2 regions of the Rhodococcus sp. NFXS4 genome follow, and region 1 is predicted to be linked to the other one. Evidence: predicted binding sites of a transcription regulator. Region 1 holds the regulator's gene; the other holds the start of a gene.

What was found. Region 1 encodes LexA, which represses DNA repair genes until DNA is damaged. Its sites were predicted from a motif close to CGAACANNTGTTCG; they were not measured.
Region 2: J4E04_RS15145 (CoA transferase subunit A) is a predicted target of LexA. The motif match lies at 1,617-1,630, and genes of this name have one in related genera.

What each region holds. Positions count from the first base shown of each region.
Region 1 is NZ_CP192221.1:2,113,078-2,116,489, reverse strand. Features, by position in the region: gene nrdR (transcriptional regulator NrdR) at 1-428, opposite strand, end outside; gene J4E04_RS09930 (hypothetical protein) at 541-909, opposite strand; gene lexA (transcriptional repressor LexA) at 1,221-2,003, shown strand; gene J4E04_RS09920 (acyl-CoA dehydrogenase family protein) at 2,065-3,207, opposite strand; gene J4E04_RS09915 (hypothetical protein) at 3,357-3,412, shown strand, end outside.
Region 2 is NZ_CP192221.1:3,238,652-3,242,063, reverse strand. Features, by position in the region: gene J4E04_RS15155 (NAD(P)-dependent alcohol dehydrogenase) at 1-149, shown strand, start outside; gene J4E04_RS15150 (3-oxoacid CoA-transferase subunit B) at 167-832, opposite strand; gene J4E04_RS15145 (CoA transferase subunit A) at 829-1,593, opposite strand; gene J4E04_RS15140 (IclR family transcriptional regulator) at 1,787-2,539, shown strand; gene J4E04_RS15135 (ice-binding family protein) at 2,985-3,412, shown strand, end outside.

The DNA of each region.
Region 1 (3,412 bases):
TCCTCGATCTCGCGCTCGAAGTCGTCCGCACTGCTGAACGAGCGGTAGACGGAGGCGAATCGGAGGTAGGCCACCTCGTCGAGATCGCGCAGTGGCCCGAGGATGGCGAGCCCTACCTCGTTGCTGGGGATCTCGGCCGACCCGGAAGCCCGCACCGTGTCCTCGACCTGCTGGGCGAGGAGGACGAGCGCGTCGTTGTCGACCTGGCGGCCCTGGCAGGCCCGACGGACTCCCTTGACCACCTTCTCGCGACTGAACGGCTCACTCACGCCACTGCGTTTCACGACGGAGAGCACTGCTGTCTCCACCGTGGTGAAGCGTCGACCGCACTCGGGGCAGGAACGACGCCGCCGGATCGCCTGGCCCTCTTCCGCTTCACGCGAATCGACGACGCGCGAGTCGGGGTGACGGCAGAACGGGCAGTGCATCGGACAGAGACCCCTCGATGGCTCGGGCATTTCCCGAGCGCCACGGCGGCTCTCGGTGTGTCCAGCGTACCGGGACGGCCTTCCGCGGCCCCGGGGGCGTGTCCGGCCGGTGTCAGCGTCCGGAGACGACGCCCATCTCCACCTGCTCCGAGATTGACGGCTGTGCCGGAACGTCGGCGGAGCGCATGTTCGCCAACCCCACCAGCCCCAGAACGGACACTGCTGTGATCAGCGCCACAGCGATGGGCGTCGCGAATCCGTGCCCCCGACGAGTGCGGTGTTCGACCTGCGAGACACCGTTCGAGCGGCGACGGTAGTCGACAGTGCCGCCGTCGGGGCGGCGGGAGTCGCGCGGAGCGGGGCTGCGGCGGACCGTGGTGCGCTCGCGCACGTCGGTCGTCGTGGACCCGGCCGCGCGGTCGGCCACACCCCAGTAGGAATCGTCGTCGCAGGTCCAGCGCGTGCGAACGGGTGCATGCATGTCGATGGAACGTGCGGTGCCGACAGTCAGCAGGTCACTTCGAGTCATTGCAACCACTCCTCGTGGATAGCCGGTGGCCGTCCGCGTCGCCGATGCACCGAGGTGTTCGAACAACACATTCGCCCACGCGTTCGAATGAACGCATGTTCGATGTATAGCAGTCCGGTCCGACAAAGTGCATCGAACACGCGACACGCTTCGAACAGGTGTTTGATCCGAGTCCCGTTTCGGTTTAGGTTCGACACACGCACAACGGACGTGACACCAGCACCACCTGCCCCACGTCCACTGCTACCGATGGAGGTATCTCGATGAAGGACGACAGCTCATCCGGCACGGTCGGCGGGCGCGCGTCAGCGACCGGCTCGGCCACGACCGCCGACACCGAGTCCGGTCTCACCGAACGTCAGCGGCGAGTGCTCGAGGTGATCCGTGCGTCGGTCGTCGAGCGCGGCTATCCGCCGAGCATCCGGGAGATCGGTGACGCCGTCGGATTGACGTCCACCTCGTCGGTCGCGCATCAACTGCGCACCCTCGAACGCAAGGGGTTCCTGCGCCGCGACCCCAACCGTCCCCGCGCCGTCGACGTGCGTCTGCCGGGCGAGAACGGGCGCCCCGAAGAGGTCTCTGCCGTCGCGCAGGACGATCTCGTCGCCACGGACACCACGAATCACCTCGACAGCGCGGACACACCGTCGTCGGACGACGATCGCCTGCCCGCACCGACCTTCGTCCCCGTCCTGGGACGTATCGCCGCGGGTGGTCCGATTCTCGCGGAGCAGGCCGTCGAGGACGTGTTCCCGCTTCCGCGCGAGCTCGTCGGGTCCGGCTCGCTGTTCCTTCTCCGCGTCGTCGGTGAGTCGATGATCGACGCCGCCATCTGCGACGGTGACTGGGTGGTCGTGCGTCAGCAGAACGTGGCCGACAACGGGGACATCGTCGCCGCCATGATCGACGGAGAGGCCACCGTCAAGACGTTCAAGCGGACTGGTGGGGACGTCTGGCTGCTCCCCCACAACGACCTGTTCGAGCCCATTCCCGGGAACGACGCCGTGGTGCTGGGCAAGGTCGTCACCGTGATGCGCAAGCTCTGATTCCGGACACACGAACGCCGGCGCTGGATGTCCAGCGCCGGCGTCGTCGTGTTCGAGGTTCCTACAGGTCCAGACCGCGACCAATGATCTCCTTCATGATCTCCGTCGTGCCGCCGTAGATGGTCTGCACGCGGGAGTCCATGTACGCCTTGGCGATCGGGTACTCCTTCATGTAGCCGTAGCCACCGTGCAGCTGCAGGCACCGGTCGATGAGCTTGACCTGGTTCTCGGTGGTCCACCACTTCGCCATGGCTGCTTCCTGGACCGACAGCTCGTTCGCGTTGAGCTGCTCGATGTACTTGTCCACCATGATGCGGACGGCAGTCGTCTCGGTCGCGCACTCCGCCAGCACGAATCGCGTGTTCTGGAACTTGCCGATCGGCTTGCCGAACGCCTTGCGGTCCTTGCAGTACTGGATCGTCATCGCGAGCGCGGACTCCATCGCGGCAGCCGCGACGACGGCGATCGACAGGCGCTCCTGCGGCAGGTTCTGCATCAGGTAGATGAAGCCCATACCCTCCTGACCGAGCATGTTGGCGGCAGGGATGCGGACGTCGGTGAAGCTGAGCTCCGCGGTGTCCTGCGCCTTCATACCGATCTTGTCGAGGTTGCGGCCGCGCTCGAAGCCCGGCATGTCGCGCTCGACGACGAACAGGCTGAAGCCCTGCGCGCCCTTCTCCGGATCGGTGCACGCCACCACGATGACGATGTCGGCGTTGATGCCGTTGGTGATGAACGTCTTGGAGCCGTTGAGCACCCAGTCGTCACCGTCACGGACGGCCTTGGTCTTGATGCCCTGCAGGTCACTGCCCGTGCCCGGCTCGGTCATCGCGATCGCGGTGATCAGCTCACCGGAGCAAAAGCCGGGCAGCCAGCGCTGCTTCTGCTCGTCGTTCGTCAGCTCGATGAGGTACGGAGCGACGACGTCGTTGTGCAGCGTGAACCCGATGCCGCTGTACCCACCGGCCGTGGTCTCCTCGGTGACGATGGCGTTGTAGCGGAAGTCCTTGACTCCGCCGCCGCCGAACTCCTCCGGCACTGCCATGCCCAGGAAGCCCTGCTTGCCGGCCTCGACCCAGACACCTCTGTCGACGATGTTCTGCGTCTCCCACTCCGCGTGATGCGGCGCGACGTGCTGCTCGAGAAACTTCTTGTACGAGCTGCGGAACAGGTCGTGCTCGGGCTCGAACAACGTGCGCTTCATGATTCTCCTCGTCGTGCGTACGGCGGATCTGTCTCGAGCCTAGAACCAGGTACGAGCGGGGTCGATGACCAGTGCGAGCACGTTCGGTGACCTCGGCGTCAGCCGATATCACCTGGCCCGTCCGCAATCGGCTCCGTAACCTCTGCGCGATGCCTTCTCACTTCCATGTCTCGTCGTCACGTAACCGCAACTCGATCTCGCGGTT
Region 2 (3,412 bases), 1.1 Mb from region 1:
CCTACAACGACCTGTGCGACCTCATGGCTCTCGCGGCACGCGGGTCCGTCGTTCTGCACACCGCGAAGTACGCACTCGACGACTTCCAGAGCGCCATCGACGATCTGGACGCGGGCACGGTGCGAGGGCGGGCCATCCTCACGCCGTGAGAACGGCCCGCCGCCGGTCAGTGCGTGACGAGGTCGTCGGCGTCGGTGAGGGTGGCGCCGGTGGCGTCGTGCACCTGCGCGGCCGTGACACCGGGCGCGGTCTCCCGCAGGACCAGGGTGCCGTCGCCGACGACGTCGATGACGGCGTAGTCGGTGATGACACGGTCGACGACGGCCTGACCGGTGAGGGGGAGCGTGCACGTGTCGACGATCTTGGGGTTGCCGTCCCGATCGGTGTGCTCCATGACGACGATGACGCGCGCGGCGCCGTGGACGAGGTCCATGGCGCCGCCCATGCCCTTGACCATCTTTCCCGGGACCATCCAGTTGGCGAGGTCGCCGGTCGCCGAGACCTGCATGCCGCCGAGGACGGCGGTGTCGATGTGGCTGCCGCGGATCATGCCGAAGGACAGCGCGGAGTCGAAGAACGCCGCGCCGGGCAGGGTGGTGACGGTTTCCTTGCCGGCGTTGATGAGATTGGCGTCGACCTCGTCCTCGGTGGGGTAGGGGCCGGTGCCGAGGATGCCGTTCTCGGAGTGCAGCGTGACGCGGATCGCGGGATCGAGGAAGCCGGGAATCAGTGTGGGCAGCCCGATGCCGAGGTTCACGTAGTCACCGTCGCGCAGTTCGGCCGCCGCGCGCCGAGCCATGTTCTCGCGGGTCCATCCGGTGTCGGTGCTCATCGTGCGTCTCCTGCGGGTCGGGTGGTGCGCTTCTCGATGCGGGGTGTCTGTGGGCCGGTCTCCACGATGCGCTGGACGAACACGCCGGGCAGGTGCACGTGCGCCGGGTCGATCTCGCCCGGCTGCACGAGATGCTCGACCTGAGCGACGGTGATGCGGCCGGCCATGGCGGCGAGCGGGTTGAAGTTCATGGCTGCCTTGTCGAAGACGAGGTTTCCGTCGGTGTCACCCAGGTGCGCGTGCACGAGCGCGAAGTCGGCGCGGATGCCCTCCTCGAGGACGTACCGCTTGTCGCCGAAGACGCGGGTCTCCTTCGGGGGGGATGCGAGTGCGACGGATCCGTCGGCGGCGTAGCGCCACGGGAGCCCGCCGTCGGCGATGGGGCTGCCGACACCGGCCGGGGTGAAGAACGCCGGGATGCCCGCGCCCCCGGCGCGTAGTCGTTCGGCGAGAGTGCCCTGGGGAGTGAGCTCGACCTCGAGCTCGCCGGACAGGTACTGCCGGGCGAATTCCTTGTTCTCGCCGACGTAGGACGCGGTGACGCGACGGATCCGGTGCGCTGCGAGCAGGATGCCGAGGCCGTGGTCGTCCACTCCGCAGTTGTTGGAGAAGACCTCCAGATCGGTGACGTCGGTGGCGGCGAGGGCGTCGATCAGTGCGTCCGGGATGCCGCAGAGTCCGAAGCCGCCGACGGCCAGGGTGGCGCCGTCCGTGACGCCGCGTATCGCGTCGGCGGGGGTGGACAGGACTTCGGTGGCCACGAGTTCCTCCTGAGATCGAGTACTGATCAGATGTACGGTCCGGTGAGTGGACGTGCGCACTCTCTGCATTCGATCAGGACCGCAGCGTCTTCGCAGGCGATACGGGTTCCGGACGGCGAACTGCTCGACTCGTGGAACGATCGGCGGCACGGTGTTCACTGAGTGGACACCCCGCGAGCCCTAGACTGTGGTGATGGCGGAGGCAGCGAGGTCGGTCATCGCGCGAGTCGCGGCCGTGATGCGTGCCATCGGTGATCACGAGCCGGACGGCGCGTCGACCACCGACATCGCCAGGACCGCCGGGTTGGCGCGGCCCACCGTGCACCGGATGGTCACCGCGTTGGCGGCGGAGGGCTTCGTCGATCGGCACGAGTCGGGCCGGTGGGCGCTGGGGCCCGAGACCTTCCTTCTCGGATCGATGGCAGCGGAGCGGTACGACATCACGTCGAGCGCGGGAGACATCCTGCGCGATCTGGCCCGAACGACGGGGGAGAGCGCCTTCCTGTCGGCACGTCGGGGCGACGAGACGGTCTGCATCGCGAGCGAGGAGGGCAGTTTCCCGCTGCGCTCGCACGTCCTGCACGTCGGCCTGCGCATGCCCCTCGGAGTCGCGTCCGCCGGGTTGGTCATCCTCGCGCACCTGCCCGAACGTGAGCGGGTGGAGTACCTCGACCGTGCAAGGCTCGGCGGCTGGGGAGAACGTCACGCGCCGCGCGAGATCGCCGAACGGGTGGAACAAGTTCTGGTGCAGGGATACTCGGTGAATCCCGGGTTGTTGGTGGAAGGTAGCTGGGGTCTCGGGGCCGCGGTGTTCGATCGCCGCGACGCCCCGGCGTGGGCGCTGAGTCTGACGGGCGTCGCCGGCCGTTTCGACGATGTCCGGCGCCCTGTTCTCGGCGAACAGCTGCTGCGGGCCGCACACGCGTTGACCTCGCGTCTGCGGTGATCGGAGGTCGATGCGGCCGGTCGGACAGAACTGAGGCGGTACATCCAAGTTATTCACCCGTTATATCGTGAATGCATGCCCGATATCGTATCGATGTCGACATCAGAGTCCGAGAATCGTTGTCGCACAGAGATTTCAGTCGTCCATCACGTGATTGTCCGGACTCGACAGAATGTCGCAATTCCGGCATGCATTGACATTACCGTTATCGTCCTGTTCACTCTCATTTATGCCGTAAATCTACGTCGCATTCGACGGAGTCGGCTCGATCTCACACCTGCCCCCGCCACATCTCGGCGCCGTGGTCGTCTTCTCGGACGGTCATCGACGCGCCGACGTCGCCGGGGCGTCATCGCACCGCTCTGCGTCGTCGGGGACAGAGTCTGCGCACCACATGTGCTGCATCAGGGATGCGGCACATTCACCACATCGCGCAAGGAACCGCATGATCAGGACACACCTCGACCGCTCTCCCTTCGACGCCGCGAAGCGAGGCCGCCTCCCCGCACTGGGTACCGTCGCCGTCGCCACGGCGGCTCTGATGATCGTCGGCGCGAGCACCGCCGACGCCGCCACTCCGGTGGGACTCGGCACCGCTGCCAGTTACGCGGTCCTGGCCGGTGCGGGCGTGACCAACACCGGCCCGTCGGTCATCTCGGGTGACCTCGGAACCAGTCCGACCGCGGCCGTCACGGGGTTCCCTCCCGGTCTCGTGAACAACGGCACGATCCATGCCGCCGACGCGGTTGCGCTGCAGGCGCAGTCGGACCTCACCACGGCATACGACCAGGCGAGTGCGGAGCCGATCTCGGCGAACGTCGCTGCCGACATCACCGGCAGCACCCTCGCCCCGGGGGTCTACAAGGCTTCCAG